DNA from 2 places in the Jeotgalibaca porci genome. Region 2 is predicted to be linked to the other one. Evidence: riboswitches for the same ligand, from Rfam matches in the RefSeq annotation. Region 2 holds a riboswitch; the other holds the start of a gene.
The links. Region 2 has a riboswitch for cobalamin ahead of G7058_RS09480 (glutaredoxin domain-containing protein). Riboswitches for the same ligand answer to the same signal wherever they lie in the genome.
Positions count from the first base shown of each region.

Region 1 (6,928 bases), 850 kb from region 2:
TAAGTGGAGAGAGTAGTAGGAACTGTCGTTAGAGGTCTTCGTGGTCCAATTATTAATAAAGGCGATGACTTAGAACAAATCGTTGTCGACACTGTACTGAATGCAGCAAAGGTTGAAGGGTTTGAAATTAATGACCGTGATATCGTTTCTGTAACAGAATCAATCGTAGCACGCGCTCAAGGAAATTATGCATCTATCGATGACATCGCAACAGATATTGCTGCAAAATTTGGGGACGACACAATCGGCGTTATTTTCCCGATTTTAAGCCGTAACCGTTTTTCAACATGTCTACACGGTATCGCAAAAGGTGCAAAAAAAATCGTGCTGATGCTAAGCTACCCTGCTGATGAGGTTGGTAATCATTTAGTAGATTTAGAATCGCTTGATGAAAAAGGCGTGAATCCATGGACAGATACGTTGTCTGAAGCGGAATTCCGTCAACATTTCGGATATCAAAAACATACCTTTACTGGAATTGACTACATTGATTACTATAAATCAATCGTAGAAGAACATGGAATTGAATGTGAAGTTATCTTCTCAAACACTGCAAAATCTATTCTAGATTACACAAAGAGTGTTTTAAACTGTGACATCCATTCACGTTTCAGAACGAAAAAACAATTGAAAGAAAATGGCGCTGAGAAAGTATTCAGTTTGGATAACATCCTTGTTGAATCTGTCAACGGCAGTGGTTTTAACGAATCTTACGGTTTGCTAGGTGCAAACAAAGCAACCGACGACAGTGTTAAACTATTCCCACGTAACGCACAACCAATCGTTGATAATATCCAAAACCGTATCAAAGAAGCAACTGGTAAAACAGTTGAAGTCATGGTTTATGGCGATGGCGCGTTCAAAGATCCTGTTGGAAAAATTTGGGAACTGGCTGATCCAGTTGTTTCACCTGCTTATACACCAGGACTTGACGGTGTTCCAAGCGAAATCAAATTGAAATACCTGGCTGATAACAACTTTGCTGAGTTACAAGGTGAAGAATTACGCTCTGCTATTTCTGAGTTCATTAAAAACAAAGAAACAGATTTAGTTGGCGCAATGGAGTCCCAAGGTACAACACCACGTCAATTGACAGATTTAATCGGATCATTAGCTGACTTAACATCAGGTAGTGGAGATAAAGGAACACCATTTATCTATATCCAAGGTTACTTCGATAACTATACAATTTAATTACAAACAAAAAGAAGCGCGGATGTATTAAATCCCCGCTTCTTTTTTGTTTGGCGTTCTTTCTTTTAATAACTTTTCAAATAGAGGTCGTAAAATCGGCTCCAAAATGATATAAAAGCCGGCGTTCCCCAGTGCGTGAGCGAAATCAAACGGCAATCCCACTGAATAGTAGACCCAAAAATTTGTCATGCCATATGTCCGATACGAGACTAAGGAGATAACAAATCCATAGAAAAAACCGGATAATAAAGCAAATATAACAAAGATCCACTTCGTCCTTCTACTATGAATGGGACGTAAAATGAAGCCGGTGAACAAAATAATAACCGCGTAACTAAAGAGCTGCGCAAATGTCCAGGGTCCCATCCCTAAAATCATATTTGATAAAATCAAAGAGAGCGTAGCCACAATGAGGCCGTCCCACACACCCAAGTAGAGTGTCAGTATCAATAAGATAGCCGTCATTGGTTGAACATTGGGCAAAAATTGAAATACGACACGTCCGACATAATTCAAAGCAACAAGAATTGACAGCAATGCAATATGCTTGGCATCAAATCGTTTTGTGGACATAATTACTCAAGTCCTGCCAAGTTAAAGTCCACAACATCTCCATCAGACAATTTCAGTTCATGAGCTCCTACTGGCGCCATTTCACCGTTTAAATCAAATAACCAGTATTCATTGTTTGCAACATCCTGCTCATGTCCGTTAATAGATGTAATGAATTTATTCTCGTCCTCAACGTCAAATTCACGTTGCATGATTTCCAACAAGAATTCATCCGGATCTACTTCCGTTGTAATAGATCCCTCTTCAATCAGTTCGCCTTCGACTGTGACATTTAAAGTTACTTCAATCGTATCTGTACTTTCGACTGTATCCGTCTCTGTTGTCGTCCCACAAGCTGTTAGCGTCGCACCTGCAAATAACAATAAAAACCATTTTTTCATTCTTTCCACTCCTTTTTTGTTCATAGGCAAGAAAAAAAGCCTATGCGCCCTGACACATAGACCAAAAAATACAATACCATTTTACCTCGAAATAGTATGCGTGCGTATGAGCATCCAAGGATAAAGATCTGACTTGAGCATCAGAGATGCTCTTACAGTGGCGGGACCGTGTTGGAATTTCACCAACTTCCATATCCGTGGAGTCTTTGTATTTGGGTTTAATCTGTACTAATTGTATCCAAGACACACGCATTTAGCAAGTAGCGCCTTAGCGACTTGCTTTTTCTAGGGTTGTATTTTCAAATGCTTCTTTAGTTGTTTCGATTTGGACCGGGGCGTACTCCGGCCAACCTTCATCTAAAGTCAGTCCTTCTTCACAACTGATAATTAAAAATTCAGCGGAACGCTTGAATCGATCTTCCAATTGCGGAATATAACTTAAAAAATCTGACGCATATTCCAGATTAATTGCTGCACTTCCTTTTTTCTTAAATGTTTTGGCGATTAAATATTTATTTCTCATACATCCTCCTGGGTTAATAGTTCTCAACAAGTTGTGCTATTTGCTGTTCCAGTTCATTCATGACGACAAAACGCGCTTTCCGCACCATTTCCTTGCCTTCGACAAAAAGAAGTAAGGCCGGGACAGTGAAGACACTGAAAGCACCGGCAACGGCTGGAATCTTGTCGGCATCCACTTTTATTAAATGTACTTCCGGGTAGGCAGTCAGCATGTCTCTGACTTGGGGAAGAACAGCGTGACAGACGCCACAATCTTGCCGCGAAATATAAACAAATGAAAATTTATTCGCGGTGATAAAAGCCTGTATATCATTTAGCGTCGTAGCTTCTCTGTATGCAATCATTTCACTTCTCACCCTTTTCCCTTATTATAACATGATATACTTATTCTAAAAAAGGAGGGCCGATATGGCACTGAAAAACAAATGGTTTACGTGGGGAGGCGTTGTAGCTTGGATGGGATTAATTTTTTCTTTTTCAGCACAACCCGGTTCGGATTCCGGTGCTCTAAGCGGCTCGATTGTTGAATCACTTTTACAAATGTGGCATGCGCTTTTTCCTGCTGTTTCTCTAGAGGCAGATACCTTGCACTTTATTATTCGAAAAGGTGCGCACTTCACCGTCTATTTTATACTCGGACTTTTGGTTGCGCACGCGCTTTCCAAATCGCTACAAATCGATAAGAAACACGTATTAGTAACCATCGTTATTTGCTGCTTATACGCAGTCAGCGATGAACTACACCAGGCTTATGTCCCAAATCGGGGACCAAGCGCTTGGGACGTGCTCCTGGATACGACTGGGTCTGCGGTGGGGACTTTTATATATGCTTGGGTTAAAAGGAAGTAAAGTTCGCACATACACAAAGAGACTGAGAAAAAACTCAGTCTCTCTTTCATACTATTTTGCTGGTAAAACACGCTCGAATGGATCGCGGCTGATACCATTTTCTAATACTTCACGTGCGTATTCTTTTGCAGAGAACAGACTGTGGTCACGGTAGTTCCCGCACTCTTTCGCTGTTACGGCTGGAATCACTTCTGTTTCCAGAACTTTTTCCAACGTTTTTTCCAAAGCAACTGCAATTTCTTCTGCCGTTGATTCATTCCATTTGATGCAATAAAAACCTGTCCGGCATCCCATTGGTGAAATATCGATGATTCCGGGTAGATAATCACGCATATAAGTCGCTAACAAATGCTCCAGAGTATGGACCGCTCCTGTTGGGAACGTATCTTTATTAGGTTGTAAGAAGCGCAAATCAATTTTTTGGATTGTTGCCCCTTCATTTGTTTCAGTTCCGGCAATACGGACATAGGGTGCTTTTACAATTGTATGGTCTAATTCAAAACTTTCTACTTTTGCCATTGTCATTCCTCCTTTATTCTCATTTTTTATCCTACACGAAAGCGTACGAAAATGAAAGAGACGCTGGTTGACATTTCGGCATGAAAGCGTGAAAATCTTACTAACAAACATTAAAGGAGACCCTTATGCCCTATACGACACTACTATTCGATATTGACGATACGCTGCTTGATTTCAAAGCAGCTGAACATTTTGCCATCTCTACTTTAATGGCAGAACTCTCTGTTGAAGTAAGCGAGACGAACGTGCAAACCTATTCCCGGATTAATCAAGGTTACTGGGAAGAATTTGAAAAAGGACTCATCGCAAAAGATGTTCTTGTTGCCAGACGTTTTGAAACGTTCTTCGCACTTCACAATTTAACTGTTAATGGAAGCGAAATGGATGGAAAATTCCGTAATTATTTAGAACAAAGTCATCATTTCATCCCTGGTACTATCCCACTATTGGACGCACTCAAACCTATATATAGCCTATATGCAACGACAAATGGCGTTGCACGCACCCAACACCGTCGGATTAAGGATTCAGGTCTCATTCATTATTTTCAAGATATTTTTGTATCGGAGGAAACAGGGTATCAAAAACCAACGAAAGAATACTTCCATTATGTGTTTGCCCGCATTCCAAACTTCTCTCCAAAAGAAACCTTAATTATTGGTGATTCACTTACCTCTGATATTTTAGGCGGGATCAATGCTGGGATTGACACGTGCTGGTTTAACCCGAATCAATCACCAAATCCTTTTACGCATATCAAGCCGACGTACGAAATAGCGTCTTTAGCTGAATTACAAGTTCTATTAGAAAAGGAATGATAAAAAATGAAATACTACATGAAGCAAAAAGTATTTTCTTGGCGCGACAGCTTTACAATTAAAGATGAGCATGGCCAGGATGTTTATTTCGTCGAAGGAGAATTATTCTCGTGGGGAAAAAAGCTAAATATGATAGATACATCTGGGAAGCCTATCCTTTATATTAAACAAAATATTTGGAACTGGTTGCCGAACTACACGCTATATATGCACGATCAAGAAGTTGCGACTGTTAAAAAAGAACTTACTTTTTTAAAACCACGATACAGTATCCATGGTCCAAATTGGGACGTTGAAGGAAATTTCTGGGAACATGACTATCAAATTAGAGAAAATGGTTCTTTAATCGCAACGATTTCAAAAGAATGGTTTACGTGGGGCGACTCTTATGAGTTGGATATTGAAGACGATGCCCATACACTTTTAGCTTTGGGGATTATCGTAACGATTGACTGCGTCATCGCTGCCCAAGCTGCTGCAAGTTCAAGTTAATAAAAAAGAGACCTGGCTTATTATGAACTGCCCCCTGTCAAGTAGACAGGTAAAAAACAAAGTATTTTAGACCATGCATGTAAAAATGTGTGGTCTTTTTTTGTAGCGTTTATGCAATCATTTGTAGAATCTTCTCTTCCGTAGGAATCGCTAATCCCATATCCAAAGTAACGCGTTCATTGTTGAAGAACGCGATGTATGCCTTGATTTTCCGGTCTAAGTACGCTGGTCTGTCAAACGTATCCAGGTTAAACATCTCCACCTTGAGGGTACCCCAAAAGCCTTCCATAGGGCCGTTGTCAATACATTTCGAGACGCGTGACATACTATGGATTATCTGGTGATCTTTAATCATCTTGTTAAAGGCATGGGAGGTGTACTGGGAACCGCGGTCGCTATGAATCAGTGTGGTTTCAGGCTTTACATCACCCAAAATCTGCTTTAGTGTATCCAGTACTAACGGGTTGTCATTGCGGTGACTGGTTTTATAAGCCACGATTTTCTTTGACCCGAGGTCATAAATAGCGCTCAGGTAACGTTTTGTCCCATTGGTCAACCGGAATTCCGTGACATCCGTCAATAACTTTTCCATGGGTCTTTCAGCGTGGAAATCACGGTTTAAGATGTTTTCAGCCACATGTGCGGCTTTGTGTGGCACGTAGTTCCTTCTTTTGCGACGGATGACGGCTGTGATCCCCATGATTCTCATGAGGCGGTGTACACACTTATGATTCACTTTCGCTCTTCTAAAAAAGTTGAGAAAGATGGTCATTCTTCGGTAGCCGTAAATCCCACCGAATGCCTCGTGGATTCCTTTGATCGCCCGCATCAGTTTCAGGCGTTTTAATTCTGTTTCTGAGGGTTCCCGTTTTAACCACTTATAGTAGCTGGATTTGGCGATACCCAGTATGTCACAAAGATGGATAACGGGATATTTATGCTTTAATTCTTCAATAGTTAAATATTCCACTTCTTGTCTAACCCCTGTGATTTGTGATTCCCAGCGATTTTTCGGCGCTTTTTTAACGCATCGTTCTCCATTTCTAGCCATTTATTCCGGGCTTTGAGTGTCTCTACTTCTGCGTTTAAACGTTCTTCCGTTGTTTGAATTTCCGTGGGCTTCCCGCGGCCCCGGTTGTCTTCCAGACCTATCGGTCCATGCTTTTTGTATTTATTCACCCAGGAATAAATGTTACTGTAACTTACATGGTTTTTCTCCGCTGCTTCCAGATAAGTCAGGCGATTGGCTATGTAATCTTCTACGATTTTTAATTTTTCTTCATATGATTTTTTAACACCCGTCATGTTGTACACCTCAGATTTCGGAGAATATGTCTCATTCTCTTTTCCTTCAGTATATCGAATTACCCATTTGTTTACCGTTGTTTTAGATGGAATGTTATATTTAGCGGCTAAGTATGAAAAGCCGTAACCCGTCTGTAGGTATTCAGCTACAATTTTCTGCTTGAATTCTTTCGAGTAACTGCGGTAATTCTTCTGGGAGCGGATCCCTTCCATGCCATGGTCCTGGTACCGATGGACATAATTCATAAAAGTGGTATCAGATAGTTTGAGATGGTG
Region 1 covers NZ_CP049889.1:1,009,881-1,016,808, forward strand. Annotated here, with positions in the region: gene G7058_RS05130 (coenzyme F420-0:L-glutamate ligase) at 4-1,194, shown strand; gene G7058_RS05135 (ECF transporter S component) at 1,222-1,767, opposite strand; gene G7058_RS05140 (DUF4430 domain-containing protein) at 1,770-2,147, opposite strand; adenosylcobalamin (AdoCbl) riboswitch at 2,215-2,365, opposite strand; gene G7058_RS05145 (DUF6718 family protein) at 2,416-2,670, opposite strand; gene G7058_RS05150 (thioredoxin family protein) at 2,684-3,013, opposite strand; gene G7058_RS05155 (VanZ family protein) at 3,078-3,518, shown strand; gene G7058_RS05160 (S-ribosylhomocysteine lyase) at 3,570-4,037, opposite strand; gene G7058_RS05165 (YjjG family noncanonical pyrimidine nucleotidase) at 4,163-4,855, shown strand; gene G7058_RS05170 (LURP-one-related/scramblase family protein) at 4,862-5,347, shown strand; gene G7058_RS05175 (IS3 family transposase) at 5,457-6,398, opposite strand; gene G7058_RS05180 (helix-turn-helix domain-containing protein) at 6,305-6,928, opposite strand, start outside.
Region 1: linked by a shared signal. The riboswitch ahead of G7058_RS05140 (DUF4430 domain-containing protein) and the one ahead of G7058_RS09480 (glutaredoxin domain-containing protein) in region 2 are both predicted to bind cobalamin.

Region 2 (6,928 bases):
GTTCACAACATCGCGCTCTTCATCGGTTAAGCTGCGCCAGTCATCCAAATCATTCGAGACAGGTATACGTGTATCCAACCAAAATTGGGACGTTAACTTTTCCCATGTATGCTTATCTAATTCATCTTCTAATTTATTCCAATCAATTGCTACATAACTCATTTTATCTTCCTCCTAAACCATACAACTTTCACATGAATTCGCGCCAATTATTTCACCATCATCGGTATAGGTGCGTACATAGTACAAGGATTTAATCCCTTTTGAAAAGGCATAATTACGTAGTCGATTTAAGTCGCGTGTTGTCATGGCAGCTGGTTTGCCTATTTTCCACTCATAAAGACCTTCAGGAATTTGTGAGCGCATAAATAACGTTAAGCTCATACCTTGATCAATATGCGGTTGTGCCGCAGCGTATACATCAATGATTTGACGTTGATCCATATCAAATGCTGAGGTGTAATACGGCATTGTCTCATTTGACAAATAAGGCGCTGGATAGAAAATAGCCCCTACTGTCTTTTCTTGACGGTGCTCAATTCGTTGTGTGATTGGATGCAAGGACGCACTCGTTTCATTGATATAAGAAATCGATCCGTTTGGGGCAATTGCTAGGCGATTACGATGGTAAAGACCATGTGTTTGAATCGCTTGCTTCAATTCTTCCCAATCAGCTCGAGAAGGAATTCCAACATTTTTGAAAATAGCTGCAACCTTTTCTGATTGGAAGGCGAATTCATTTTCTAAATAAGCATCAAAGTAACTGCCGTCCGCATATTTTGATTTTTCAAAATTATGGAACGCCTGTCCTTTTTCTTTGGCTATTTTATTACTTGCTAATAGCGAATAATAATTTAAGGATCTAAAATATGCATCCGTAAATTCCAGTGATTCCGGTGTTCCGTATGCCATTTGATTACGCGCAAATGCGGTATGAAGACCCATCGCTCCTAGTCCGATTGTATGGTACAAATCGTTCCCTTTTTTAATCGTTGGGACTTCATTGATTGCCGTATGCTCCGTCACTGTTGTTAGCGCACGGACCGCCACTTCAATCGATTTCCCAAAATTAGGAGACGTCAAGATGTTGGGAATATTCGTTGAACCGAGATTACAACTAATATCCGTACCCGTTACGTTGTAAGACAAATCATCATTTAGGATGGACGGCTCTTGCGGTTGAAAAATCTCACTACACAAGTTACTCATAATCACTTTGCCTGCAACAGGATTCGCACGATTTACCGTATCAATATTGATAATATACGGATAACCGGATTCTTGTTGTAAACGAGAAATCTCTTGCTCAAGCTCACGTGCATTAATTTTCGTTTTGCTGATAGCATCGTTTGCGACCATTTCATCGTACTTTTCAGTAATGTCGATATAGGAGAAGGGCTTACCATAAGCGCGCTCGACATCATACGGACTGAATAAATACATTGGGCGGTTTGTTTTCAATAATTCATAGTACTTATCCGGCACGACAAGGCCAAGAGACAACGTTTTTACACGGATTTTTTCATCCGCATTTTCCTTCTTAGTCGATAAAAACGCGTAAATATCCGGGTGGAAAACGTTCAGATAAACAGCTCCTGCTCCGTTACGTTGCCCTAATTGGTTACTGTAACTGAAACTGTCTTCCAAAAGTTTCATGACCGGTACAACACCGGATGAAGCATTCTCAATCTTCTTAATCGGTGCTCCGGCTTCACGCAGGTTGGATAGGTTTACTCCCACCCCGCCACCTTTACGAGACAATTGCAAGGACGAGTTTATCCCGCGTCCGATTGACAACATCGAATCATCTAAATCAATCAAGAAACAGGACACCAGTTCTCCACGCCGTTTTTTTCCTGCATTTAAGAAAGTAGGCGTTGCTGGTTGGTAACGTTGCGTAATCATTTCTTCCGCAATATCGCGGGCCAGCTGCTCATCACCATTTGCCAAAAATAGTGCGTTGAACACGACACGATCTTCATAGCGTTCCAAATATTTCGCGCCATCGTTCGTTTTCAACGCATATTGGGTATAAAATTTATAAGCTGCCATAAAGCTCTTAAAGCGGAACTTGTGCGCGTACACTTTTTGGAATATCTCTTTTATAAATGCATCGGAATAATTCTCAAGCATTTCTCCGTCGATATAGTCTTCACGAACTAAGTACCCCAACTTTTCTTCTAAGGTATAGAAGAAGACCGTATTCATATTAATTTCTTCCAAAAAATAAGCACGAACGGCTTCCTTATCTTTGTGTAAAGGAATCATTCCATCCACAGGAATATTCACTTCGTTATTTAAATTAAAGTAACTGACTCGTTTCGTTTTCTGACTCATTCTATCCAACTCACTTTCTAATTTCTGAACGTCATAATCGCTACCTTGAAACTCGAATTCATGCAGTACGGGTAACCCATATTGTTGCTCCAAATCATGAACCGTAAAGCAATATAAATCAGCAAAATTGCGGTTCCCACCACCAAATAACCCCAAACACAACCGGGCATTTTCTCCGGTTTCTAAAAAATCATTCACCGGTTCCGTAACCTCTGAAACATAGGTTGGAACGACTAATATGAAAGGTTCATCCATTTTAATAAACGGATTCGTTACGGTGATTTCAACACTTTCGATATGTGGCAACTTCGCAATAAAACGTCTGGTTTGTCCTGTAACTGAGAAATAAGCTAATTTCGGCATTTAAATTACCAACGCATCCAACTTCTGTGGTTGGTAACCCGTAAACGGTTCTTCTCCTTCAATCACAATGACAGGCAAAGTTTGGAAACCGAGTGCTTTAACTTCTTCTGCCCAATCCGGGTTTTCAGAAATATTCTTTTCGAAATAAGAGACCTTACTTTTATCGAGATATTTTTTAGTAAACATACATTGACCGCACCCAGGCTTGCTATAAATCGTTACTTTCTTTTCCATTTTTTTCGCTCCTTTATATTTTTGGATACAAAAAAACCGTTCATGTGGAATGAACGGCAAAAAACGATAGAATTCCCTATTTAGAGAGCCCACCGTTTCATCTTTTTCATCCCCGAAAAATAGAAACTACAATAAAAGGCAGGTCTCCTGGCTCATGTATCATCCTACTTTAGCCCTTCCCATGTTTTCTTCTAAAAAGAAAACACAGTGGTTTGCTATTTCGTCCACACTAACAGTTGCGGGGGCAGCTCCAGCTTTTCACTGGATTCCCTATTAAGGCATTAAATGCCACTTTTTATCGCGGTACTATATTTTGTATTTTAAATTTTAAATGTAGGTATATGCATACTACATGTAGAATAGTAACACAGGTTCTCAAACTAGCCAAGCTTATTAACTAACTTATTTTTTATAGGTTGAAGTATAAATTTTCTTTACAATAAAAGATGTCACTACGCTGGTAACGACCACTGCCGTCAAAATTTGTCCCATTGCATTTGCAACGTACGGTTGTAAAACAGGAAACGCTGCTGCTAAGGCTGCGGGCGTTGAAACCGACACTCCTGCAACAGATAACATGCCCACTGCTGCAATTCCATCTTGTTTCAATATGCGCTTATCAACAAAGTAAATAGGAAGCATTGCGATGTAATAAATAACAACTAAGAGGAGACCTAAAATACCAGCTTTGGCAACTTCCAAGAAGTTGATCCCTTGTCCGATATTCCAACCAAGAATTGGCAACAACACACTTACACCCGGAGCAAATAATGTTGCAAATTTCTTATCTAAGTTTCCAAGCAACATCCCAACTGCGATCGGAATTAATGAGGAAAGAACAGGCATCCAATCCAATTCCGCACCAGCTGCCGATGCCAGACTATACGTCAACATTGGAACAACCGGAATACTAAACAAACCAATTAGACCCATTGCTGCAGCATCTTCTTTTTTACCATATTCATTTACTAGCGACAAGTAAACAGCGGGGTTTAAGCTTGCGATCCCAACGACCATTGCCATTGTACTCAAGCCGAACAGCCCATCTGTTCCAAGTGCCTTAATTAATACAAACCCAAGGGCAACACTGATAATCAGTTTTACAACGAGGAGAACGCCTTGACGTTTCAAAATATTTACAAGTTTTTTTAAATCGATTCCGGTACCCGAATAGAAACACAAGGCTCCAAGAATAAAGTTCATATAATCACCGGAAAACAGAGCTTCAGTTAACCCGCCAATATGCACCATTTCTGGCCAAATAGTATAAAGAAGTGCACTAAGTAATAATGGAACCAAGAACAAGCCTGCTGGTAATTTGCTTACTTTATCAAACATTTCTTAACCCCTTTTTTATTTATTTTATTAGCTGACCATAGCATATCCAACGCTAGAAAAATAGTAATTTGGTAAAGCAAACAAACAGTTGCTACAAAGCGCAAAAATACTTTGGATTCGGCTCTGTTTCTGACAATAAAAAGAAGAAATGAGATTTGCCCCCATTTCTTCTTTTTTCCCTACCGCATATGTTTAATTGCTGCCCGCTCAATATGTAATGCTTCACGGTATTGCACCATAAAATCATTAAAGCTGGCAACACCCGTTGGATCTGGAGCTAATGTTGACCCTTTATTTCCTGCAAATACTTTTGTATCTAAGTATTTCTCCAACGATTCCCCGGATTCTTTATTTACTAAGTAAGCAGCCAATAGAGCCATACCCCATGGACCGCCCTCACCTGCTGTCTCCATAAGTGAGACAGACACTTCCATCGCATCAGCCATGATTTGTTGGCCGACACGTTCCGTTTTAAAGAAGCCACCATGACCTAATAAATTATCTAGTTTCACTTTTTCTTCTTTTGTTAAAATATCCATCCCGATTTTAAGAGTTCCAAGTGCAGAATAGATTTGTGTGCGCATAAAGTTCGCTAAAGTTAAGCGGCTGTCCGGCATTCTCACAAATAGTGGACGGCCTTCTTCAAAGCCTGTAATAGGCTCGCCCGAGAAGTAGTTGATATTCATCAATCCGCCTAAATCAGCATCTGCTTCCATCGCTTTTTCGAATAATGTCGTATACAAATGTCCCATATCAACATCAGCACCAATCGCACGCGCTGTTTCAGCAAACAAACCAGCCCACGCATTAATATCTGACGTAAAGTTATTACAGTGAACCATCGCAACTGGTTTCCCTGTAGGTGTTGTAACCATGTCGATTTCCATATGGACTTTTTCAAGTTCTTTTTCTAACACAACCATCGCAAAATCAGACGTTCCAGCTGATACGTTACCTGTTCGTTCAGCGACACTGTTCGTTGCGACCATTCCTGTTCCGGCATCCCCTTCAGGCGGTGCGATTGGAATACCTGCTTGAAGCGTTCCAGTTGGATCCAATAATAAGGCTCCCGCTTCAGTCAACGTCCCAGCTGCTTCACCCGCAGAGAGAACGGTTGGCAAGATGGTTTCCAGGTTCCATTCAAATGGAACCAATTCATTGAACTGGTCAACCATTTCGGCATGATACGTTCCAGTTTGGCTGTCAATTGGGAACATGCCGGACGCTTCACCAACACCCATTACTTTTTCGCCGGTTAATTTCCAGTGAACATAACCCGCTAAGGTTGTTAAATGCGCAATGTCTTTGACGTGTGTTTCTTCGTTTAATAGTGCTTGATAAAGATGCGCAATGCTCCATCTTTGCGGGATGTTGAAGTTGAATTTCTCAGTTAACAGCATTGCTGCTTGCTCTGTAGAAGTATTACGCCATGTACGGAAAGCAGCCAGTTGGTTGCCATCTTTATCAAATGGTAAATACCCATGCATCATTGCTGAAAAGCCTAGAGCACCTGTCGTTGTCAGTTCAACATCGTATTGCTCTTTCACTGCTTTTGCCAACTCCGCATACGCTGTTTGTACACCTGCCCAAACAGATTCAAGACTATATGTCCAATAGCCTTTTTCAAGCTTATTCTCCCAGTCAAATGAACCAGAAGCCAGTACAGTATGATTATCAAAGCCGATTAACACTGCTTTAATACGTGTTGATCCAAATTCGATTCCGAGCGCTGTTTTCCCTTGTTCTATTAATTGCTTCTTCATCCTATCCCTACTTTCTCACCATCATGAAGGCTTTACCTTCTGGAGTTAAACCTGTAAAGGTCATTGTTTGTTTTTCTGTATATTCATCCCATTGCGGTAAAAAGTGGCCGTTGACGGTTTCTCCGTTCAACTGAACTGTTGCCAGCCCCTGTTCACCTAATTCTACTTTCCCAGAATAGTCACCTGAAATTTTCTTATTAGTAATCGTTATGCCTTGCGACACAATCGTGTCTGGAACAATCGTGTTTTGATCTTCAATTATTAAATAGTCACCTTGAACATCACCGTATGATACTGTCTCTATTTTTTCACCCGCATAACGACGTGGCGCAATAACAGGCCAACCATCCGCGTTAAATAATAATGCATGCACACGAACTTCATGCATTTCTCCCGATTCAGGGAAACGTGTATGGAAAAGTATGAAGTACTGGTTTAGTTCTTCATCGTAATATGCCGAGTTATGCCCGGGAGATACATAACCATATTCTTCATTTTCGCTATACTGCCATAAATAATTCCCTAATACCTTGGTTCCGTATGGCGCAATCGAAATATCATCAAAAATCGTGCCATCTTCACCTTTAGCATCAATCATATCTTGATTATTCATGTCTTCGTATGGACCATCCGGATTCTTGGATCTTGCAACTCGAATATTATATGAGCCATCTGCATCCAACCCGCCAAATGACGTAAAGAGATAATAAAACATCGTTTCTTGATTGTATAAAATATAAGGTGCTTCAATTCGTGCATGATTGCCACCTAGTAATTTGGTACCGTAAGTTTCTTCTGTTGGTAAGCCGGTCGTTTTATCCAGAGGTAATATGAAAATTCCGCCCGAATACGAGCCGTAAACCATCCATAATTCGCCTGCTTCATCATAGAAA
Region 2 covers NZ_CP049889.1:1,858,741-1,865,668, reverse strand. Annotated here, with positions in the region: gene nrdF (class 1b ribonucleoside-diphosphate reductase subunit beta) at 1-162, opposite strand, end outside; gene nrdE (class 1b ribonucleoside-diphosphate reductase subunit alpha) at 175-2,700, opposite strand; gene G7058_RS09480 (glutaredoxin domain-containing protein) at 2,701-2,934, opposite strand; cobalamin riboswitch at 3,055-3,245, opposite strand; gene G7058_RS09475 (2-keto-3-deoxygluconate permease) at 3,337-4,272, opposite strand; gene G7058_RS09470 (xylulokinase) at 4,452-6,035, opposite strand; gene G7058_RS09465 (glycoside hydrolase family 43 protein) at 6,043-6,928, opposite strand, start outside.